DNA from 3 places in the Pseudoalteromonas aquimarina genome. Region 3 is predicted to be linked to each of the others. Evidence: predicted binding sites of a transcription regulator. Region 3 holds the regulator's gene; each other region holds the start of a gene.

Region 1 (8,056 bases), on a different contig from region 3:
TCTGGGCGCTTATTTTATACTAACAAGAGCTAAATAAGTAATGCTTTGTCTTTTTTAATAGGCTTATTTAACCTTGAGAAAGATCAAAGAAATGCGCCTTTCGGGAGTTTTTTTAATAAAACCCCTATATTTTATATGTTTTATAAAGGCATAAGACGTGCCAGATAAAATTTAATCGTGTAGAATATGGCTACTTTAGCTGGTATTCATTCCTGCTTGTCAGGTTTTAACAGGGTCGAAACAGAGAAATAGCATGAAAAAAATAGCTTTATCTTTAATGATGGTTGCTGGTGCGTTCAGCGTTAATCAAGCTGCTGCTTTTGAAGGCGATATAGAAGCTGGTAAAACGAAAGCTGCGACATGTGTTGCTTGTCACGGTGTAGATGGAAACAAACCACTTCCTAATCACCCTAAACTTGCAGGTCAACACGCTGAATACTTATTCAAGCAATTGAAAGATTTTAAATTAGGCATGACATCAGGTGGTGCAGAAGGTCGTATGGACCCTGTAATGAGCGGTATGGCTATGCCGTTATCTGAGCAAGACATGCGTGATATCGCTGCATTCTTCTCAAGCTTAAACATGGAAGCAGGCAGCACGCCTGAAGAAGTGATTGCTGAAGGCGGTAAACTTTACAAAGCAGGTGATGCTGAGCGCGGTATTCCAGCATGTGCAGCATGTCATGGACCTCGTGGTAACGGTACTTCGCTTGCAGGCTTCCCGAAAGTATCTTTCCAAAATGCTGATTACGTAAAAGCACAACTTGAAAAGTTCCGCTCAGGTGATCGCAATAATGATCTTAACGGTATGATGCAAGATTTAGCTAAAAAGCTAACAGATAAAGATATTGAGCTTCTTTCTAAGTATGTTTCAGGTCTTCACTAATTATACTGATTTGTGTAATAGATAAAAAAAGCAGCGTAAGCTGCTTTTTTTATACTTAAGTCTGTGAGATATATCTTACAAACAGTGTAGGAAAGTGACTAATGTTAACTGTAAGTTAATTCGCTATTTTGCTTTTAGATTATACTTAAGTATATGTTTTTTATTGTTAACGCCTTTTTTGAAGAAAACTTTTTTTATTTATTTTAGTTAAATTAGTTGTAACAAAATTATTAACAAGTAAATTATTCACCTGTCGCAAGGGACAAAAAAATAACAGGGAAAGCAGTAAAATACGGAAGTGCAGCGACAATTATGTGCGTAGGGGAAAGTAACCAATGGTTACATTAAGGGATTGCTAAGAAAGCGTTAGGAAGACCGAAAATAAAAAAGCACGGAAGAAAATAATAAAAATACGGATAGTAAAATAATAATAAAATTAGACTTGTTGGTTAAAACAGTCGAAGGGAGAAGTGTCATAGACACTCAGATTAGTAGGCGGCAGAGTTTCTCTGTCGCCTTTTTATTTGTCTTGTTAAAATTGCTACCATACACCAAATCAATTTTATGCATTGTCAATGACCGAACCTTGCCCGTTATGCCACCATCAACATATATCGCTTTTCAGTGAAGATAAGCGCCGCGCTTATTATCAGTGTCAATTTTGTCAGCTTGTTTTTGTAGCTCGTAGTCAGCTTATTTCTCTGACAGAAGAAAAACAAATTTATGATAGTCATCAAAATGATGTAAATGACGCCGGTTACCAGCAATTTCTGAGCAGAGCTCTTAATCCATTATTAGCCGCTTTAGATAAGCCCTGCAGCGGTTTAGACTTCGGGTGTGGTCCAGGTCCTGCACTTGCCAAAATGTTGGAAGAAAAAGGCCATACGGCAGCACTCTACGATATTTTTTATTACCCTCATCAGGAAGTATTAAATCAGCAGTACGATTTTGTCACGTGCACAGAAGTGATCGAGCATTTGGCAAAACCTGCAGAAGTGTGGCAACAACTGCTGGGTTTATTAAAACCGCAAGGCGTTTTAGTGGTGATGACTAAATTGGTTATTAATCAAGAACGCTTTAAAAACTGGCATTACAAGAATGATATTACCCATATCAACTTTTTCTCGCAGGAAACGTTTAGTTATTTAGCCAAACAAAGTGATTTATCCCTGACATTTCATGGAGATGATGTGATGCTATTTAAAAAGTCAGCAATGGTGTAAAATAGTCTTAGTTTTGAAAATTATTTAGATGTAGTTATGACCAGAAAGAAAAAGTCACGCAAAATCGGTAGCGGTGGTAACGGTAGCTTCCGTTTGAGCAAAGAGAAACTTGCCGAGTTACGCGCTTTAAAAGAACAGCGTGTTAAAAAGCGTACTGGTAATAAAGCGGGTACGCGTAATGCGCAAGAAGTTATGGATGAACATAATACTTCAGGTAAGCAACGCAAAGATACGCGTCTTGGTAGTAAAAAGCCTATTAGCCTTGTACCTGAAGCTGCGGCTATTGAGCAGCAACCAGAGTTTAAACGTCATTTACAGCCTCAAGTAGAGCTGCGTAAAGTTGTTGAACCTGAGCTTACGCAAGAGCAAGAGCTTGAGCAAATTGAAAATGATCAAAAGCTAATGTCATTACTTGAACGTCAAAATGCGGGCGAAGTGCTAGTTGGTAAAGATGCTAAATACCTGAATGCAAAAGTGGCACGCCATCAAACGTTATGTGAACTACTCGGTATTGAAGATGAAGACGAATTTGACGACGAAGATATGTTAGACCAGTTTATGTCGAACGACCTTGCCGATGAATGGCTAAACGATGATGACGAGGAGGAGCTTAAGTAGTGAGTCCTCTTTGGGTAATTGCCATTATTGTTGCTGTAGCGATTGTCGCTGGCCTTGCTTTTTACGCCGGTAAATTGTTATTCCAATTGAAAGTACAAAAAGAGCAGCAACAAGCTCAACTAGAAAAGCTAAAAGCCAAAGCGCTTGAACGCAATGCCAAGATTGCCGACAGCATTAACTTGATTGCTCGCGCAATGAAAGAGAAGCAGTGTGAATATTCAGAAGGCTGTTTACGTATCTGGGTATTGATGTCGCAATATCAATTTGCTGAAAAAGTTGATCCTGAAACGGAATATGAGCATGTGTTTAAGATGTATGAGGTGGTAAAAGAAATGCCAACTCATGATGCTCGCAAAAAATACAGCAAGAAAGAAATCTTCCAAATGGATAGTAAACGTTGGCGCGCTGAACAGGAACTCGAAGAGGGTATTCTTGCTGAAGCAGCAAAACTAGAAGCTTACTTCCCTGCGGATCCTAAAACAAAGCATGTTTTTGCTAGTTAACCTTAGATTTCTTTAAAAAGAGAATAAAGCCAGCACTCGCTGGCTTTATTGTTTTGGATCAAAACCTCATTTTGCTTACTTTTGTACACTTACTAAACCTTAATATTGTTAGGTTTCAGTCGTGCAAAATTTCGTAGAATGGGATAATTCCCTTATAAAAAAATACAATGTATCAGGTCCTCGTTATACGTCGTACCCGACAGCATTATCATTTGAGTCGGGATTCTCAGTAGAATCTGTCATAAACGCCATTGCAAAAAGTGATAACACGCGTTTGTCGCTTTATATTCACGTGCCATTTTGTCATCAACTTTGCTACTACTGCGGTTGTAATAAAATAATTACCCGTCACCAGCATAAAGCAGATGTATACCTAGACTTTTTAGAGCAAGAGGCAAAGGCACAAGCAGCGCTTTATAAAGGTTACAATATTGAGCAGCTTCATTTAGGTGGCGGCACGCCAACCTTTTTAACAAAAGAGCAAATGAGTCGTCTGATAGCGATTGTTAAAGCGCATTTTCATTTTTCCGATGAAGTGCAATCGAGCATTGAAATCGATCCCCGCTCCTTACCTGACGATATGCTTGGTCATTTACGTTCGCTTGGATTCAATCGAGTGTCTTTTGGTATTCAAGATTTTAATGATGAAGTGCAAAAAGCGGTAAACCGTGAGCAGTGCGCCGATAACGTTGCAAACCTTGTAAGCGAAGCTCGCGCACTGGGTTTTTCATCGGTTAATGCTGATATGATTTATGGCTTACCGTTGCAAACACCTGAGAGCTTTAAAGAGAGCATGGCGCGATTAATCGCACTCTCGCCTGATCGTGTTTCGGTATTTAACTATGCTCATTTGCCAGACCGTTTTGCTGCACAACGTAAAATTAAAGACGAGCAATTACCAAGTCCAGAGCAAAAGCTAACAATGTTTAAAAATACTCTGGCGCAAATGATGGAAGCTGGATACGTAAATATCGGCATGGACCACTTTGCTAAAAACACTGATTCACTCGCAATTGCGCAGCAGCAAGGGAAATTACACCGTAACTTCCAAGGGTATACTACCCATGGCGATTGTGATTTATTAGGGTTAGGTGCGTCCTCAATTTCACAAGTGGGCGATAGTATCTTCCAAAATCCGAAAGATCTTAAAGACTATTATCAAACCGTTGAAGCAGCAGGTGTGCCAGTTGTTAAAGGGCTAACTTTAACCAAGGATGATAAAATTCGCGCGTTTGTTATTAAAGAAATTATTTGCCACTTTAGGCTAAATTTTGCAGATGTTGAGCGCAAGTTTGCAATTAACTTTGCAGATTACTTTGCTGATGAACTAGCTGGACTTACGTGTTTTGCTGAAGATGGCATGATTTCGCTGGATGAGAGTAAGCTTATCGTAGAGAACAAAGGCCGTTTGTTTATACGTAATATATGTATGACCTTTGATGCGTATTTAAAACAACAAGCAAAATTAACGCGATTCTCTCGCGTAATCTAACGATTTAACCAATAAAGAAGTCTTGGCCGCCAGAGCATATTGCAAAGCGGCCTTTTTTTTCATTTGCTATTTCAGCCCATTGATAAAACACATTGCGCGACACTTTTGCTAAAACACCATGATGTAAATGCAAATAAGGCACATCGCTTTTAAGTTCCAGCGGATGATTATCACCTAAAATATATTCTCTATTTAGGTTGTCGCAGCAAATTATAAACTCTTCTTTTTCATACCAGTGGGTAATTAAAAAAGGCGCATCTTCAACACGGATGCGCATTTTTTCAATGGGTGTTTTTAAGTAGTAATGGTCTTGCTCTTTGGTGAGTACTCGAGCAAATAATTTAACCATTTTAATTCGATCAATTTTAGTTGCTTGAAAGTACCAATCGCCGTTTGCTTTTATTTCAATATCAATCTCACCACAGCTTTCAGGTTGCCATGATTCAAATGGCGCAACGCTAGTTTCAATTTGCTTTGTCAGCATTGATAAATTCATAAAACAACAAAACCGCTTTAATAAATGCTATTGAGTGAAGTGAAGTACAAAGGTAACAGGCACTGCACGGGCAATATTTGGTAAGCCTGCTACTTTTTGTAATGCAGCAACACCAGCATCTAAATTGAAGTCACTTGCATTAATAATGATAGGTGACATTGCTGTAACTAATAATGAATCATTGTTAGTTCGCGCTGCAAACACATCAATAGTGAGCGATTTTTCAACACCATTTAAAGATAACGTTGCTGGCACAGAAAACACATTGCTGGTTCCATCAGTAAGTTGCGCTAACTCTTTATTGACTTTGGCATTCAAGCTTAATTTAGCAAACGATTTGGTATTGAATAACATGTTTTGCATGCGTTCATTACGAATTGGAATGTTGGTTTCTACGGTAGTTAAATCAATTTCAACTGAAAAATCGCCGTTATCAGTAATCGAACCTGACAGGGTTTTAAAGTGATGAACTTCACCGATAGTGTCTTTTTTAATAGAAACAAAGCTAACTTTTGAGCTGTTATTTTGTAATTGCCAAGCTGCGGCTGAGTTAAAGCTGACCGCTAATAACGCCAAAGAAACAAATTGTTTAAGCATAACGCATACCTTCTATGGTAAATAATTTAATTGCTCGTCAATAATAGCAATTATTTAGCGTTATAAAAAAACATTATCTGTCAGCAAGTTTCGCAAGACGCTTTAGCTTTTCTTTAAGTGCATCGGGGGCGTGCTCGGCCACTTCAAGTAATGATTGTTGTGCGTTTTTTGTTAAACGCTTTTTCTCTTGGTTTTGCGAATTGTCAGCTGTTTTGCTAATGGCACTGCGCGGTGAGGTTTGTATTTTTATTTGGCAAAGTTCAGGTAAACCCATGCGGCGAAAATCGCTGAGTAAACTCATTTTCATATAGTTTAAACGCATTGCAACAGCAGCTGATTGGGCGTTAAGTACTAATGTACCGTCTTCGTAATTTGCAATTGCGCACTTTGCCAGCATATTACTATCTAGAATTTGCTCTAGCAGCGTTTGCAGTTGTTTATTTTCTTGATTTTTATTTGAAAATTGCTGAAGCCGATTTGGCAGATTGGTGAGGACATCGCCAAGTGGTTTAGGTGCAAACCTGTTTTTTGCCATGCTTAAAACCCTCTTTTTTCTTATTGTATTGGGCATCAAAAGTTACAGCAAGTAAAAAGCTGTAAATAAAGCTGAACAAACGGCAAATTAAACTTGGCTCAGTGAGATTAAATGAATAAAATATCGCCCTTGAATTAGGCAGATTTGTCTCAATATATAGAAAAACATAGCTGTATCACTCAAGGCTATATTGCTAGTTATCTCAAATAATACTGTTTGCATAGTGTGAACGAGCCATCTTTGGTCGGGTTAACTAGCAATATCGGTGCTCTGCTGATACTGTACGCACAATTAATTTGAAAAGTGACATGGGTTTTGTCACTAAACTAAGGTTGTAACGGTTTTATCATGATAGCTAACTTACTTACCAAAATATTTGGTAGTCGCAATGATCGAATAATTAAAAATTTACGAAAAACGGTCGAGCAAATTAATGGATTAGAACAGCAGTACGAAGCGCTTTCGGATGAAGAGCTAAAAGCAAAAACAGCAGAGTTTCGTGAGCGTTATGATAATGGTGAAACCTTAGACTCTTTCCTAGCTGAAGCATTTGCAGTTGTTCGTGAAGCCTCTAAGCGTGTTTACGGTATGCGTCACTTCGATGTGCAGCTTATCGGTGGTATGGTTTTACACCAAGGTAAAATCTCAGAAATGCGTACCGGTGAAGGTAAAACCCTTACAGCAACCTTACCTGCGTATTTACACGGTTTAACAGGTAAAGGTGTTCACGTTATTACGGTGAATGACTACCTAGCAAAACGTGATGCAGAAACAAACCGTGCCCTTTTTGAATTCTTAGGTTTAACAGTTGGCTGTAACGTGCCAGGTATGATGCCACAGCAAAAGAAAGTGGCTTATGCAGCAGACATTACTTACGGTACAAACAACGAATTTGGTTTTGATTATCTTCGTGACAATATGGCGTTTTCGCCAGAAGAACGTGTTCAGCGTCCTCTATACTACGCAGTAGTGGATGAGGTTGACTCAATCTTAATCGATGAAGCACGTACGCCGCTAATCATCTCTGGCCCTGCAGAAGATAGCTCTGAGCTTTACCAACAAATTGACAAATTGGTACCACAGCTTGAGCAGCAAGAAAAAGAAGATGAAGAAGGTGTTGAAGGTGATGGCGATTTCACAATTGATGAAAAAGCAAAGCAAGTTCACCTTACCGAGCGTGGTCAAGTTCGTGTAGAAGAAATTTTAACAGAATTAGGTTTAATTGAAGATGGTGATTCGCTTTACTCAGCAAATAACATCACACTATTAAGCCATGTTTATGCAGCACTTCGTGCTCACAAGCTTTATCAAAAAGACGTAGATTACGTTGTTAAAGATGACGAAGTTATCATTGTTGACGAACATACAGGTCGTACAATGGAAGGTCGTCGTTGGTCTGAAGGTTTACACCAAGCGGTTGAAGCAAAAGAAGGTGTTAACATTCAAAACGAAAACCAAACACTTGCATCAATCACGTTCCAAAACTATTTCCGTCTTTACGACATTCTTGCTGGTATGACAGGTACAGCGGATACTGAAGCATTTGAATTCCAGTCAATCTACGGTTTAGAAACAGTTGTTATTCCAACTAACAAACCGATGATCCGTGATGACCGTGCCGATTTAGTTTATTTAACGCAAGAAGAAAAGTACGAAGCAATCTTAGCGGATATCCGTGATTGCCAAGAGCGCGGTCAGCCTGTGCT
Region 2 (8,056 bases), on a different contig from region 3:
AAATAACTCACGCATTCCTTCACGGGTTAAATCCAGTAAATTAATTTTCTTTTCCGCAGCACTCATAACTCAGACCCCAGTACGTAACACAACTCAATATTAGTCGAAATATCAACTTTGCTTTACTTTTATACACCTTCAAATGGAATGTGATGTCAGTAAGGCGTATTTATAAATTTAAAGCAAAGGTGACAATTTGAATGAAATTCTTGGCTTTAGTTCAAAATGACAAGAAAAGGGCTAAAGAGCCCTTTTCTCCTGCATCACAAAGTTAATGCAGCTTGTCTACGTCGTTAGAATTAACGAGTACGTGGACAGATTTCTTCGTCAGAGAAGAAGTACGCGATTTCACGTGCAGCTGATTCTACAGCGTCTGAACCGTGAACAGCGTTTTCGTCGATGCTGTCTGCGTAGTCAGCACGTAAAGTACCAGCTAGTGCTTCAGCAGGGTTAGTAGCACCCATGATTTCACGGTTTTTAAGTACTGCGTTCTCACCTTCAAGAACAGTAACCATTACTGGACCAGATGTCATGAACTCAACTAAAGCACCGAAGAAAGGACGCTCGCTGTGCTCAGCGTAGAAACCTTCAGCTTTTTCTTTTGAAAGGTGAACCATTTTAGCTGCAACGATTTTAAGACCAGCAGTTTCGAAACGGTTGTAGATAGCACCGATGTGGTTTTTAGCAACTGCATCAGGTTTTACGATAGAAAAAGTACGCTCTAAAGCCATCTTTTATGCTCCATAAATAATTAATGATTTTAACGGCCGCGAATTATACGCATATTTGTGTGAAAATCCTATTAAAACCGAAAATATTCTGCTCATTTTTCCATCAAAAAAGAATTTTTCCTATTAATCCGCTTAGTTTTGCGCGTTTTGATGACGCTATCGCAAGCTCCTTTGAAAAGTTGATCTACATCAACATCCGTTAATTTGCTCTTTGATAAAATTGCGCGCTTTTTTAATCATGCAACTGGCCAGAACCCAGTTCGATGTATGAGGATATCCAAATGAACAAACCTTTTGTGCCTGAATTATTATCGCCAGCAGGCAGCCTTAAAAATATGCGTTATGCCTTTGCCTATGGTTCAGATGCAGTCTACGCAGGTCAACCACGTTACAGTTTGCGCGTGCGTAATAACGAGTTCGACCTTGATAATTTAGCGCTCGGGATCAATGAAGCACACGATTTAGGTAAAAAACTGTATGTGGTATCAAATATTGCGCCACACAACGCTAAGGTAAATACCTACCTACGTGATATTGAACCAGTAATTGAAATGGGCCCTGATGCCTTGATTATGTCTGATCCTGGTTTAATTATGTTGGTTCGTGAAAAATGGCCAGATATGCCGATTCACTTATCGGTTCAAGCTAATGCGGTAAACTATGCAACGGTTAAGTTCTGGGCGCAGCAAGGGGTTGAACGGGTTATTTTATCACGCGAATTATCGCTAGAAGAAATCGGCCAAATTCGAGAGTTATGCCCTGAAACCGAATTGGAAGTGTTTGTTCACGGTGCATTATGCATGGCGTACTCTGGTCGCTGTTTGCTTTCAGGATACATCAATAAGCGCGACCCAAATCAAGGTACCTGCACCAATGCATGTCGTTGGGAATACGATGTAAAACCGGGTAAAGAAACCGAAACCGGTGATGTTGTGCATAAAATTGACCCAAGCTCAGTGATCCCAACGTTAGGTGAAGGTGCACCAACAAACGAAGTATTTATGCTGGAAGAGCAAGGTCGCCCTGGCGAATATATGCCTGCGTTTGAAGATGAGCATGGCACTTACATAATGAATTCGAAAGATTTACGTGCAGTACAGTACGTTGATCAACTTACCAAAATGGGTGTACATAGTTTAAAGATTGAAGGACGCACTAAGTCGTTCTACTACGTTGCACGAACTGCACAGGTTTATCGTAAAGCGATTGATGATGCAGTTGCTGGTAAGCCGTTTGATCCAAACTTAATGCGCACCTTAGAAAACCTCGCACACCGCGGTTATACCGAAGGCTTCTTAAAGCGTCATGTACATCAAGAGTATCAAAACTATGAATATGGTCACTCAGTTTCAGATAAACAACAATTCGTGGGGGAAGTGTTAGGTCGTCACAACAATGGTTTGGTTGAAATTGATGTGAAAAATAAGTTCTGTACAGGCCACTCAATGGAACTTATGACACCACAAGGCAACATCCAGTTTACCTTAGATCATATGGAAAATAAGAAAGGTGAACGTATCGATGATGCAAAAGGCTCAGGTCATATTGTAAAAATTCCATTGCCGGAAGATATTGACCTTGATAAAGCGATTTTATTACGTAATTTAGATTCAGACCAAGATACGCGTAACCCTTTTAAAAAGGCCTAATATCATGGCGTTGATGATAAATTCGAAGTGTATCAATTGTGATATGTGCGACCCTGAATGCCCTAATCAGGCAATTTACATGGGTGAAAAAATTTATCAAATTGATCCCAATAAATGCACTGAGTGTGTTGGCCACTATGACCAACCAACCTGTGTAAGTGTGTGCCCAATTGACTGCATTAAAAAAGACCCTGAACACAATGAAACACTTGATGAGTTAGCTGAGAAGTTTATTCGCTTAACTTCAAGCTAAAACATGACAGTTATATTTAAACACATAATAAAAAACCGAGCTAAGATGCTCGGTTTTTTTATGTGTGAATGGTTTAATTGGATTCAACAGGTTCTAATTGAAGCTTGCTCGCAATTAACACCGCTTGGGTACGATTATACACGCCAAGCTTTCTAAAAATTGCGGTGATATGTGCTTTCACTGTAGCTTCTGAAATGTTTAGCTCGTAAGCGATTTGCTTATTGAGTAAACCTTCATGTAAATAACTTAAAACTTTGTATTGCTGTGGTGTGAGTGATGCAACTTGCTGCGCAAGCTCTGCGTCTTGCTCAATCACTTCTTCCACTTTATCTGCCATTGATGTTGGTAACCAAGTTTCACCATCTAAAATTTCTTCAATAGCTTCAGCTATTTGTGCTGATGAGGATGATTTAGGAATAAAACCAAGGGCACCATAACTCATCACTTTAGAAACAACTTGAATATCTTCAGTGCCTGAGACAACGGCAATAGGTAAATCGGGGTAATCTTCACGAATGCGAATTAAACCGTACAAATCACCACTGCCTGGCATATGTAGGTCTAATAATAGTAAATCGAGCTCTTGTTGTTGTTCTAGTACATTGAGCGTTGTATCAAAATTCTCTGATTCAAAGATTTCTAAATCATCGAAACTGCCATTTAAAGCCCCTTTAAGTGCTTCGCGAAACAAAGGGTGATCATCCGCTATCAAAAACTTGCTCATATATGACTCCTAATAAAAAGGCTGTTATCACTGATAACAGCCTTCATGTTACTGCGAGTTTAGTCGATTCTCAAACCTAATTAACGGTTTAAGCGGTTTTCGATTAACTCCTCAACAACACTCGGATCTGCTAGCGTTGATGTATCACCTAACTGTTGGTATTCATTTGCAGCGATCTTACGTAAAATACGACGCATAATCTTACCTGAGCGTGTTTTTGGTAAACCTGGAGACCATTGGATCATATCTGGTGTTGCAATTGGGCTTAGTTCTTTACGTACCCAATTACGTACTTCTTTGGTCAACTCATCACTTACTGCAACACCATCATTCGGTGTAATGTATACGTAAATCCCCTGACCCTTAATATCGTGTGGGAAACCAACAACCGCAGCTTCAGCAACCGCTTCATGGGCTACAAGTGCACTTTCGATTTCTGCTGTACCTAGGCGGTGACCTGATACGTTTAATACGTCATCAACACGTCCAGTGATCCAGTAGTAACCATCTTCATCACGGCGACAACCATCACCTGTGAAATACACACCTGGGTAGGCTGAGAAATACGTTTGTTCAAAGCGTTCATGGTCGCCATAAACTGTGCGCGCTTGTGATGGCCAACTATCAAGAATAACTAAGTTACCCTCTGTTGCACCTTGCAGTGTTTCACCTTCTGCATCAAATAATGCTGGTAAAATACCAAAGAATGGACGCGTTGCTGAGCCTGGTTTAAGATCTGTTGCACCCGGTAGTGGTGTAATCATCACACCGCCAGTTTCAGTTTGCCACCAAGTATCGACAATTGGACACTTACTGTTACCAATGTTCTCGTAATACCAAGCCCATGCTTCAGGGTTAATTGGTTCGCCAACTGAACCTAAAATACGTAATGATTCACGCTTAGACGAAGCTGTAGGCTCATCACCTTTCGCCATTAGCGCACGAATTGCTGTAGGTGCAGTATAAAGAATCGTTACATTATGCTTATCAACTACTTCACCCATACGACCTGATGACGGATAGGTTGGTACACCTTCAAAAATAACCTGAGTACAGCCATTAGCAAGCGGGCCATAAGCAATATAACTGTGACCTGTGATCCAACCCACATCGGCACTACACCAATAAATATCGTCTTCTTGTAAGTCAAAAACGTATTGATGGGTAAGCGAGGTATACACTAAATAACCTGCAGAGCTGTGAACTACGCCCTTTGGTTGGCCAGTAGAGCCAGATGTATAAAGGATAAAGAGCGGATCTTCTGCATCCATAATTTCTGGTTCACATGTTGTTGCTTGATCAGCAACTAAGTCATGCCACCAAACATCAACATCATTCCAAGCAACATCGCCAGCAGTGAGCTGGTGAACAACAACCGCTTCGACTGTATCTACGCCCGGTTGTGCTAATGCTTCATCAACATTGGCTTTAAGTGGTACCGCATTACCACCGCGGCGGCCTTGATCCGACGTGATTACTACTTTAGCGCCAGAGTCTTTAATACGATCTGCAATAGCTGAAGGTGAGAAGCCACCAAAAACTACAGAATGAACAGCACCAATACGCGCACATGCTTGCATTGCATATACAGCTTGTGGCGTCATTGGCATATAGATAGCAACTCGGTCGCCCTTTTTAACACCAAGCTTTTTCAAACCATTTGCTAATTTACACACTTCATCATGCAGTTGCTGATAAGTAATATTTTCAGATTGCTCAGGGTTGTCACCTTCCCAAATTAAAGCAACTTTGTCGGCTTTATCTTTCAGGTGACGATCAATACAGTTATAAGAGACATTAAGTTGGCCATCTTCATACCAACGAATATTTACATGGCCTTTATCAAATGAGGTATTTTTAACTTTAGTAAATGGCTTAATCCAATCAAGACGCTTACCTTGCTCACCCCAAAATGCTTCAGGGTCGTCAATCGACCATTGATATAATTCATTGTATTTTGCTTCGTCGATTAACGCAGCTTCTTTAACTGAAGCCGGTACTGGATAGATTTCTTGTGACATGTGTTGTCCCCTTTTAACTTTGTTGCTAGTTGCTTAAATGCAACCTAGACCAATACCCTCAAGCATTACTCAGCTAGGTAGTATAAAGAATTAGACCTTAGTAGCATCTCAATTTAAATATAAGTAGTACCTAATCAAGATCATCTTTTTAACAACTAGTTATACTACAGAAAATTAAATTGTCTTTTATATTCAGATTATTAAATATTAATTTTGCCATTTTTTAGGTTTACTGCAAAAAAGTAACTATATTCTTAACAAAATATTCACATTTTCAGTAACTTCCATACGTTTAATGGAATAAACGCTCTGTAATATGCAAATTAGCTATACCTTAGTCGTATAGACCAATGGGTAATTGAGCAAAATCTGAACATGGCCAAAAGTGAAGATGTTAACTTAATCGGGATACAGTTATGAAAAACAATAAACTAACAACAACAGCGCTTAGCGTTTTAGCAGTATTGTTCGGTGCGTCTGCCCATGCGGGTGTTTTAGAATCAACAGATGTTAAATACGGTGGTTACGTAAAATTAGATGCAATGTGGAGTGATTGGTCAGCAGGTACAGTGGGTGGCACAAGCATTGGGCGTGATTTTTACGTACCTAGCACAACACCTGTTGGAGCAGATGCTGATAATGATCCAGTATTTGATATGCATGCACGTCAATCACGTTTCAACTTAGCTACATCGACTAAACTAGACAACGGCCAGTCGATTAATACCAAAATTGAACTTGATTTTATGGCGTCCCCTGGTGGTAATGAACGTGTTTCTAACTCTTACGCACCTCGTATTCGTCAAGCATTTGTAACTTACAACGGCTTCTTATTCGGTCAAGCATGGTCAAACTTCCAAAACGTTAGTGCTTTACCAGAAACCCTTGATTTCGTAGGCCCTGCTGAAGGTACGGTGTTCGTTCGACAAGCCATGATTAAATATACCTCTGGCGGTTTCTCTGTGTCTGCAGAAAACCCAGAGAGTACAATTACAACTACAGGTGGAGTTCGAAACGAAACTGACGATTCTAGCTTACCTGATATCACGGCTCGCTATACTTTTAAAGGTGATTGGGGCCACTTTACCGTTGCCGGTCTTGCAAGACAACTTACCTATAAAGCCGGTGGTGCTGATGCATCAACTTCATCTTTTGGTGTGAGTGCATCTGGTCGACTTGATTTTGGTAAGAATAACTTAAAGTACATGGTAACCACAGGTAAAGGCTTAGGCCGTTATGTCGGTCTTAATGTTGCACATGGTGCAGTGTTAAATGGTAACGATCTTGATGCAATCGATTCAATTTCAGGCTTTGTTGGTTACCAACATCACTGGAGTGACAAGCTTCGTTCGACCTTCTTAGCGTCTTATTTCAGTGCGGATAATAACCGTGATTTACTTGCGATTTCCGGTGACCCTACAAAAACATCAATGAGCTACAGTGCTAACCTTCTGTATTCACCAGAGAAGAAAATGACGTTTGGTGTTGAGTATAAAGTAGGTGAACGCGAAACTGAAAGCGGTGCTGATGGCGATATCAACCGCCTACAACTTTCTGCTAAGTATGTTTTTTAAAACATATTTGCAAACCAGTTAACTTAGATTGCTTCCTAAGTTGTTGTCAGTAATAAGCGACCAATTGGTCGCTTATTTTTTATCTTTGCCCATCACCAAAAAAGTAAATCAGTGATAAGTTATATGCATCGTCGTGGTTGCTATATTTACTATTAAAATAACGTTTCGCATCCAGTTGTAATGCAAAGTTATTATTGATTTTGTAATGTAAACCCAGCCCCGCATTTAGTGCGAAGGTGCTATCACCATTTTCTTCTTTGTTTTTAGCGTAGAGCATTTCACCAGCACCAGCACTAACAAAAGGTCTCCAATCACTTTCTGTATTAAAGTAGTAGTTAGCGCCCACATTGAACTGCTCAAATGTCACGTTTTTTTGGCTATTTTCATTTACTAACTCACCTTTAAGGTAATCTAGTTTCATTGAAAATTTAGGTGAATAATAAAGTCCTAAACTCCAGCCATCTGCTGCATCTTGCTCTAAGCCCCAATGTTTACCTGGTTTAAACCCACCGTAATTCAAACCAAGACCAATAACGCCAATATCTACAGGGTCTTTTATGCTGATGTAATTCTTCTGATAAGTAGGTGCTTGGTACGCTTTACCTGAACCAAGTTGATAGTTCACGTTCAATTGAACCTGATCTTCATACTCGCCATTTGGTAGTGGCATTTTGGCAAAATTAATTCCACCAGTGCCCGCTTTAACTACTTCAGTGCCAAATAAATTATTAATACCTTTACCTGCAGCATCAATCGGGTCGAGTAATACAAGTGAAATATCACCTAACGTTCTTGAACCCCACACTTCGCCGCCGCGGCTGCGAATTTCCATCTCTTTTTGATACGCCCATTCACCGTAGGCCCAGCCCATTACAGGTGTAATCACTAGATCTTGCATTGATGGCACTTCTGCAAATGCTTCAATACCATATTCCCAATAGAAGGTACTCATAGTGAATGAATAAAGAAACGCATCCCACTGACGATAGCCTGATTTACGCGCAACTTGGTAGTACACACCACCAAAATACGGGTGCCCGACCCAATTTAACCACCAAACATCACGATCCCAAGTTGGACCTTCTTTTATATTCTCGTTCCATT
Region 3 (8,056 bases):
GAGCCACATAAATTGCAAGGAATAATTGGAAACTCTCTAGCTTCTGCGTATTTTACAATGTCTTTTTCTTTACAGTAGGCAAGTGGCCGTATCACCATATGTTGGCCATCATCACTTAATAACTTAGCAGGCATGCCTTTTAATTTACCACCGTAAAACATGTTTAAAAACATAGTTTCAATCATATCGTCACGGTGATGGCCTAGTGCGATTTTAGTTGCGCCCATCTCTTTCGCTGTACGGTATAAAATACCACGGCGTAAACGTGAGCACAGTGAACAAGTAGTTTTACCTTCAGGAATAATATCTTTAACAATACTGTAGGTATCTTCTTCTACAATTTTGTATTCAATACCCAATGAATCAAGATATTCAGGCAGAATATGCTCTGGGAAACCAGGCTGTTTTTGATCTAGGTTAATCGCAAAAAGCTCAAAGTTAACAGGCGCTGAGCGTTGTAGGTTTTGCAAAATATCAAGCAGTGTGTAGCTGTCCTTACCGCCTGATAAGCACACCATTATACGGTCGCCTTCTTCAATCATATTGAAGTCTGCAATCGCTTGGCCGGTAAAACGACGAAGTCGTTTCTGTAACTTATTAAGGTTATATTTCGCTTTAGCTTCTGCTGAATGCGACATACAAATACGCCCCTAGAACAAATAAAGGGGCGTATTATAGGTGAAAATATTAACGAGGTTAAGACTTATCTAATGGACTTTTATAACCTTGTGGTTTAAGTGCCAATACATCACAGTTTAAGCTATCAATCACGTGCTCAGCAGTATTGCCGATAAGCGCAGCGCTAATACCAGTACGTCCAACAGTACCCATTACAACGAGCTCTGCATCTAACTGATTTGCCACTTGCGGCAATACATCTTCAGGAAGACCTTCATTAATGTAACAGTGATTTGGATTTATCTGATATTGCTCGGCTAATTTATGAGTAGCAGCAATATGATGTGCTTTAACTGATTCTGTATATTGCCCAGCATCAAATTCTGGGATTTCAATTGCAATATTTACAGGAGTTCCAGGGTAGGCATTAACAACATTGAGATTGCCATCAATTAAATCTGCAAGATAAGCCGCTTCTTTTAAAATGGTGTGATTAAGTGCTTGATGTGTTTCTTCTTCACTTGAGGCGTTTACTGCTGCTAGGATTTGGCCGCCTGCAGGCCAGTCATGCTCTTTTACAAGTAAGAGTGAAACAGGGCATTTACGGATCAAATGCCAATCAGTGGGTGTAAAAATAACGGACTTTAAAGTGTCGTGTTGATGGGTGCCTTTTACAACAATATCGTATTCTTGCTCTAGCACGGTTTCAATTATCGATTCAAAAGGGCGGTTATGCCAAACCACCTGACAATCAACGTTTAAGTCGCCAGCCTGTTGTTCAATAAGTGAATTTATCCATTCTTTTCTATCATTTATCACAGCATCACGCATTGCATCACGTTCTTCGCGACTAAGCATGGTGGTCATTTCATAGGAAAAATCGTAAATAGATAAGAAAGCAGTAATTTGTGCGCCGGACTTCCTTGCCAACTCAAATGATCGGTTTAACGCAATTTGTTTTTCTTTACTTGGGTCAATTACCGCAAGTATTTTTTTGATGGTATTCATAAAAACCTCCCAAAGTATAAATCCAGTGTAATGGATCTAAACTAATTTGAAAGGTTTCTAATAGAATATTTTGTTTTAGATCAAGACTTAATAGAAGCGACTTTGAATAATTCGTCAGCATTAAGAATGGTAATAAACTTACCTTCAACCTTGATGATTTCCGCTTTTTGGAAACGACTTAATAAACGGCTGATGGTTTCAACAGTTAAACCAAGATAATTACCTATCTCACCACGGGTCATTGTTAAGCGGAATTCTTTTTTACTAAAGCCGCGCTCACCAAAGCGTGTAGAGAGGTTTGCTAAAAATGCAGCTAAACGTTCTTCAGCGGTTTTTTTGTTAAGCATCAATAGCATTTCTTGGTCGTAATTGATTTCATTACTCATCATACGCATGACCTGATGGCGTAATTTAGGTAATTTGCCAGATAAATCATCAAGGGTGGTAAATGGAATTTCACATACCATGGCAGTTTCCATTGCCTGAGCATAGCTTCTGTGGCTCATGGTGCTAATACCATCAAAGCCAACAATATCACCGGCTAAATGGAAACCTGTGATTTGTTCTTCACCGCTTTCAGTTAATGTGTAAGATTTAAATGAACCTGAACGCACAGCGTAAATTGAGCGAAGCGGTTGACCTGCTTCAAACAAGAAATCACCTTTGTGTAGCGGCTTTTTACGCTCGATGATGTCATCTAATTTACCCATTTCTTCACTGTTTAACGAAACAGGGATACACAGTTGACTAATACTACAATCCTGACACTTAATAGCGCAGTTTTTTGACACTGATTTTTTGCTCAATTCCATGACACACCTAGAGAAAACGTAATACCAGAATAATGTATAATAAAACCTTATAATAACGCAATTATCAAAAGGTATAAACCGTAGAAAATGAAGATGTTACCAAACATCATTCGTACGAAATTATGGTTAAGTATTTGTTTAAATTTATCTGCTGCAAAAGCAAGTCCAACCATCGCTGGTAAAGTACCAAGTGCAAACAACAACATAAAGGTTGCACCATAAATAGCCGATTGTGTTGATATGGAGAATAATAGGGCTGAATAGACTAAACCACAGGGTAACCAGCCCCAAAGCATACCGTAAGCAAGTGCTTTGTGATTGGTATTAACCGGTAATAAACGCTTATTAAATTTAACTAGATGTTGCCATATCGCATATTTTCCCACTTTTTCTATCCAGTTAAGAGAAAATGTTAAGCGCATAATGTAAAGACCAACCAAGATCATAAACACGCCACTTAATATGGATAAAACAAATGAAAATGTGGTTGAACGAGATGCAAACTGTTGACTGATGCCAGCTGCAAGGGCACCTGCAAGGCAATAACTTAAAATGCGACCAAGATTGTAGAGTAGGGTGTAGCGTTTAACTAAGGCTTTATCTTTTACTGCAAGCGTAAGAGACGACGCAACACCACCGCACATTGCTAAACAGTGCCCACTGCCTAGCAATCCCATAATAAGTGCGGATAACAGCTGACTAGTTGTCATTACTTTTTTTGTGTTGTTCTTTATCGTCTTCGAACAAAATGCTGTGGGCTTGTTTGTCGAGATTATTAAATTGGTCACTGCGCACAGCCCAAAAGAAAATGCCGATTGCCACAATAACCAATAATATTGCAATTGGTATTAATACATAAATGATGCTCACAACTAAGTGCCCCTTACTTAAGTAATCGTAATGAGTTACCAATTACGATAAGTGAACTTGCGGACATACCAATTACTGCAACCCAAGGTGGAACTAATCCCATCGCAGCTAATGGTAGAATAGAGCCATTGTAACACAGCGAAATTGTCAAATTTTGCTTAATTACGCGGCGTGTTAGTTTAGCTGTTTCAAAAAGTCGGCTGATGCCATTGATCTCACTGTTGAGTAGAACAACGTCTGCCGTATTTTTGGAAATATCTGCACCAGATGCCATTGCGATGGAGAGGTGCGCACTATTAAATACAGGACTGTCGTTAACGCCATCGCCTACCATTGCAACAATTTTGCCTTTGCTTGCAAGCTGCTCTACAACGTTTTGTTTATCTGATGGGCTACAGCCGGTTTGGATATTATTTATACCCAAACTATGAACCAACTCTTTTCCAGCAGTCGATGGATCGCCCGTTAATACCTGTAATTCAAGATCACTTTGTTTAAGCTCAGTTAAAGTAGATTGAGCATGATCGCGGATTTTGTCTTGTAGCTTGAAGCCAGCAATTACTTGGTTATTGATGTATAAGAATACGTCAAAACCCTCTTCATCAAACTGACAAAACCAATTAGCCTTACCAATTGCAACGGCTTGTTGGTTATAAATGGCTGAAATGCCTTTACCTGTTTCAATAACCACATCACTTAGCTCAACTGGTGCTACATTGAGCTCCATAAACGCCTTGCTGATTGGGTGCTCAGAATAATTTTCAAGCGTCTTTGCAATTGCATAGACTTTATCGAGAGAATAATCAGCATTAAACAATTTTGTATTTAGTAATGTGAATTTGCCTTCGGTTAAGGTACCTGTTTTATCAAAAGCAATATCTGTGACTTTGGTCAGGGTTTCTAATACATGCGCTTGTTTTATTAACACCCCTTGTTGGGTTAATTTTGCCACTGCACAGGTGAGCGCTGTAGGAATTGCCAAACTGAGCGCACAAGGGCAGGTAGCGACCAAAACAGCGATAGTCACCCAAAATGCATGTTCAGGTTCAATGTGATACCACGAAAAAGCAGTAATTGATGCAAATACAAGTAAACATGCCACAAACCACTGAGCGACTTTGTCGGTAATTTCAGCGATTTTAGGACGAGAAGTAAGCGCTTGATGTTGTAAACGAACAATTTGGTTAATTAAGGTGTCTTGTCCAATTTGATTAACACAAATAGTAATCACACCATCGTGATTTACTGTGCCAGCGTAAACTTGATCTCCTTTAGATTTACCCACTGCAGCATGCTCACCGGTCATCATTGCTTCGTCAACAGAGGTCTTACCATCAATTAAAATACCATCAGCTGGAATCGTCTCACCGGCTTTGATCATCACCTTGTCATTTAATTGAAGGCGTTTTGCTGCAATGATTTCTTCTTCATTATTGTTAATTAAGCGAGCAGTAAGCGGTAACAATTTTTGTAAATTAGCAGTAAATTCAGACGCTTTTAAACGGGCGCGGAATTCAAGGTATTTACCTAACAATAATAAGAAGGTAAACATACAGATGGATTCAAAATACACTTCACCTGTTTCAAAAATAGTGGCCCAACTGCTTGCGGCGTAAGCACCAAAAATGGCAAGTGATACGGGTAAATCCATATTGAGTTGTTTGGCTTTTAAACCACGCACTGCCGAGGTTAAAAACGGTAGCGCTGAATAAAGAATTACAGGCGTGGCTAAAATAAAGCTGATCCAACGGAAATACTGTTCAAAGTCCTCATCCATGCCAGAAAACATGCCAAAATACATAGCAAAGGCGAACATCATCACCTGCATTGTCATCAGGCCAGCGACCCCTAAACGTCTGACATAAGATTTAGCGGTTTGCTTTTTTTGTTGTTCTTCGTGATCTTGTTGGAAAGGGTAAGCACGATAGCCAATTCGTGCTAAGGATTCGATAATGGTACTCAGTTTTAGTTTTGACTGATCCCATTTAATCATGGCGCGATAAGTAGATGTATTCACATCAACGCGCACCACATGGCCTAAATTGAGTAACTGTTTTTCAATAAGCCATGCACAAGCAGCACAACTAATGCCTTCAACACTTAATAGAATTTCAGCAATATCACCTTGCTTTACTAAAAACTCTGATTGAATGTCTTCGTCATCATAACTTTGGAACATTTTAATTTGTTCCGGTACCAGCTCTTGAACTTTGCCGGCACTCTCTGTGCGGTACTTATAGTAATCCGACATGCCTTGCTGGATAATAGCTTCAGCAACAGCTTGACAACCCAAACAGCACATCGGTTTAGCTTCATTTTCAAATTCTATGCTTAGTGAGATACCGCTTGGAATAGGCTCCAAGCAGTGAAAACAGTTTTTGGCCATGGCTTACTTATATTCTGGTTTAATTATAAACGCGCTTTCGTAAGGTAGTGTGATATTTTCTTTTAGCTTCCATTCACCAGTGATTGGTTCAATAAACACGGTATAACGGCCTTCTTCTAATAACTCAGTTACACCGGAGTAATCGCCATTTGCATTTGGAGAAAGCATCACCTCAACATCTTTATCTTTAAGCGTTGTGTGATAAAAAGATGTTTTTAGGGCAGGGGGATTTAGAGAATCACCTTTGGTAAAACTCACTTTGACTAATCCATCGTGAATTTCTAAATCAGCATGTAAATAAAGTGCTTTTGAACGATTGAATTTAGATAGCTCAAGGTTGATTGCTTTACCTTTTTTATAATAGTCATCAACAACCATTGAAGGTCCTTTATCTGACATGTAAATAAGTAAAGTGATACAAGCAACGATGGTGCCTGCTGGAATAACAATAATAAACCAAGGCCAAAATTGTTTATACCAAGGAGTTGTAGACATAGTGATTAATACTTAAAAACAAATGTGGCGTTATTCTACTTGATGTGCTGTGAAAAGGGTAAAAAAAAGCTCCCAAATGGGAGCTTTTTTGATCTAGATTCGTACTCTTAACGTGTTTATAAAATTTGATTAAATAACTCGTTAAGATTCACTAATCAATTACTTATCTTGAGATAAGCTGTATACGTATGCTGTTAGGATATGTACTTTATCTTCACCAAGGATGTCTTTCCATGCTGGCATTACACCGGCACGACCGTTAGTGATAGTTTCTTTAACTGCACGTTGTGAACCACCGTATAACCAAACATTATCTGTTAGGTTAGGAGCACCAAATGCGTAGTTACCTTTACCGTCCATACCGTGACACGCTGCACACATTGCAAACTTAGCTTGACCAGCTGCGGCATCTTTTTGGTTTACAGTACGGCCTGATAGGCTAAGTACATAAGCTGTTACTTCGTTAACGCCATCTTCACCTAGCGCGTCAATCCAAGCTGGCATTGCTGCTACACGGCCGTGTAGTAGTGTTTGCTTGATTGCTTCAGGTGAACCACCGTATAACCAGTCATTGTCAGTCAGATTAGGGAAGCCTTGGCCACCACGTGCATCTGAACCGTGACACTGAGCACAGTTTTGCGAGAATAAACGCTGACCGATTTCTAACGCTTCTTCATTAGCAGCAAGGTCTTTAATATCTTGCTGTGCGAATTGTTGGAAAACAGGACCAAAACGCTCATCCGCATTACGGATTTCTTGGTCAAGTTGAACACGTTTACCTGCAGCTTCGCTATCAATTACAGCTTGTTTTGATTCTGCAATTGACTTGATGCCTTGGTTTGAACTTGTCCACTTAGAGATACCTTCAAAGTTACCCATACCAGGGTAAAGAATTAGGTATACCACACCCCATGCGAAAGTAGCGAAGAACATAATTGTCCACCACTTTGGAAGTGGGTTGTTAATTTCTTCGATGCCATCAAACTCATGGCCACATGTTTCATTTTCTTCAACGCCTACGTAGTTCTTTAAGTTCCAAACTAGTAGTCCGAAGCAGATTGCTAAGCATGCTATGGTTAATACAATAACCCAAATGCTCCAAAACGTAGTCATTTCTCAGACTCCTTTTTTTCCTTTTCGCCAACTGTATTGTTATGTACGTTTTCGTCTTCGAAAATCGCGTTTGCTGCTTCATCAAAGTTCTTTTTAGAACGTTTGCTGTAAGCCCACAGTACAATGGCAATAAAAAGTACTAATAATACCAGAGTAAATATGCCTCTGAATGTGCCGTAATCCATGCTGGTTACTTCAAGTGAGTACCAAGCTGTTGAAGATACGCAATAAGCGCTTCCATTTCAGTTTTGCCTTTAATGGAATCAACATCAGCTTGTAGTTCTGCATCACTACCGTAACCACGACCTGGATACGCTTCTTGGTTAATGCCGAAGTTATCACGGAACACTTGCAGTTTTTTAAGTGTGTGCGTGGTATTAACTTCGTTTTTCGCTAACCAAGGGTAACCTGGCATGTTTGACTCTGGAACTACGTCACGTGGGTTTACCAAGTGCGCATAGTGCCAATCATCTGAGTAACGACCACCTACACGAGCTAGATCTGGACCAGTACGCTTAGAACCCCACTGGAATGGGTGATCCCACACACTTTCACCAGCAACAGAGTAGTGACCGTAACGCTCAACTTCGTCACGGAAAGGACGAATCATTTGTGAGTGACAGTTGTAACAACCTTCACGCACATAAATGTCACGACCTTCCATTTCTAACGCAGTTAGTGGGCGTAGACCATCTACAGGCTCAGTAGTGTCTTTTTGGAACATTAGTGGCGTAATTTCCACAAGTGCACCAAA

The links. The regulator FNR, encoded in region 3, switches genes on or off when oxygen is low (the NO sensors DNR and NnrR bind a similar motif). The targets are predictions, from matches to a motif close to TTGATCTAGATCAA.
Region 1: the regulator FNR is predicted to act here: its motif matches at 3,279-3,292, upstream of hemN (oxygen-independent coproporphyrinogen III oxidase).
Region 2: the regulator FNR is predicted to act here: its motif matches at 911-924, upstream of trhP (prephenate-dependent tRNA uridine(34) hydroxylase TrhP).

Annotation. Positions count from the first base shown of each region.
Region 1 covers NZ_JBMMUG010000005.1:8,508-16,563, reverse strand. The annotation lists gene AAEU29_RS13300 (c-type cytochrome) at 254-886, shown strand; gene AAEU29_RS13295 (class I SAM-dependent methyltransferase) at 1,462-2,109, shown strand; gene yihI (Der GTPase-activating protein YihI) at 2,146-2,727, shown strand; gene AAEU29_RS13285 (DUF2489 domain-containing protein) at 2,727-3,230, shown strand; gene hemN (oxygen-independent coproporphyrinogen III oxidase) at 3,352-4,722, shown strand; gene AAEU29_RS13275 (DUF1285 domain-containing protein) at 4,727-5,218, opposite strand; gene AAEU29_RS13270 (YceI family protein) at 5,246-5,815, opposite strand; gene AAEU29_RS13265 (DUF721 domain-containing protein) at 5,889-6,350, opposite strand; gene secA (preprotein translocase subunit SecA) at 6,699-8,056, shown strand, end outside.
Region 2 covers NZ_JBMMUG010000002.1:375,743-383,798, forward strand. The annotation lists gene rlmN (dual-specificity RNA methyltransferase RlmN) at 1-66, opposite strand, end outside; gene ndk (nucleoside-diphosphate kinase) at 300-731, opposite strand; gene trhP (prephenate-dependent tRNA uridine(34) hydroxylase TrhP) at 1,013-2,380, shown strand; gene AAEU29_RS06685 (YfhL family 4Fe-4S dicluster ferredoxin) at 2,385-2,633, shown strand; gene AAEU29_RS06690 (LuxR C-terminal-related transcriptional regulator) at 2,707-3,357, opposite strand; gene acs (acetate--CoA ligase) at 3,438-5,378, opposite strand; gene AAEU29_RS06700 (DcaP family trimeric outer membrane transporter) at 5,795-6,952, shown strand; gene AAEU29_RS06705 (DUF3943 domain-containing protein) at 7,032-8,056, opposite strand, start outside.
Region 3 covers NZ_JBMMUG010000001.1:720,684-728,739, reverse strand. The annotation lists gene ttcA (tRNA 2-thiocytidine(32) synthetase TtcA) at 1-638, opposite strand, end outside; gene uspE (universal stress protein UspE) at 697-1,626, opposite strand; gene fnr (fumarate/nitrate reduction transcriptional regulator Fnr) at 1,707-2,438, opposite strand; gene AAEU29_RS03310 (sulfite exporter TauE/SafE family protein) at 2,486-3,148, opposite strand; gene ccoS (cbb3-type cytochrome oxidase assembly protein CcoS) at 3,138-3,308, opposite strand; gene AAEU29_RS03300 (heavy metal translocating P-type ATPase) at 3,322-5,694, opposite strand; gene AAEU29_RS03295 (FixH family protein) at 5,698-6,189, opposite strand; gene ccoP (cytochrome-c oxidase, cbb3-type subunit III) at 6,349-7,302, opposite strand; gene AAEU29_RS03285 (cbb3-type cytochrome oxidase subunit 3) at 7,299-7,487, opposite strand; gene ccoO (cytochrome-c oxidase, cbb3-type subunit II) at 7,493-8,056, opposite strand, start outside.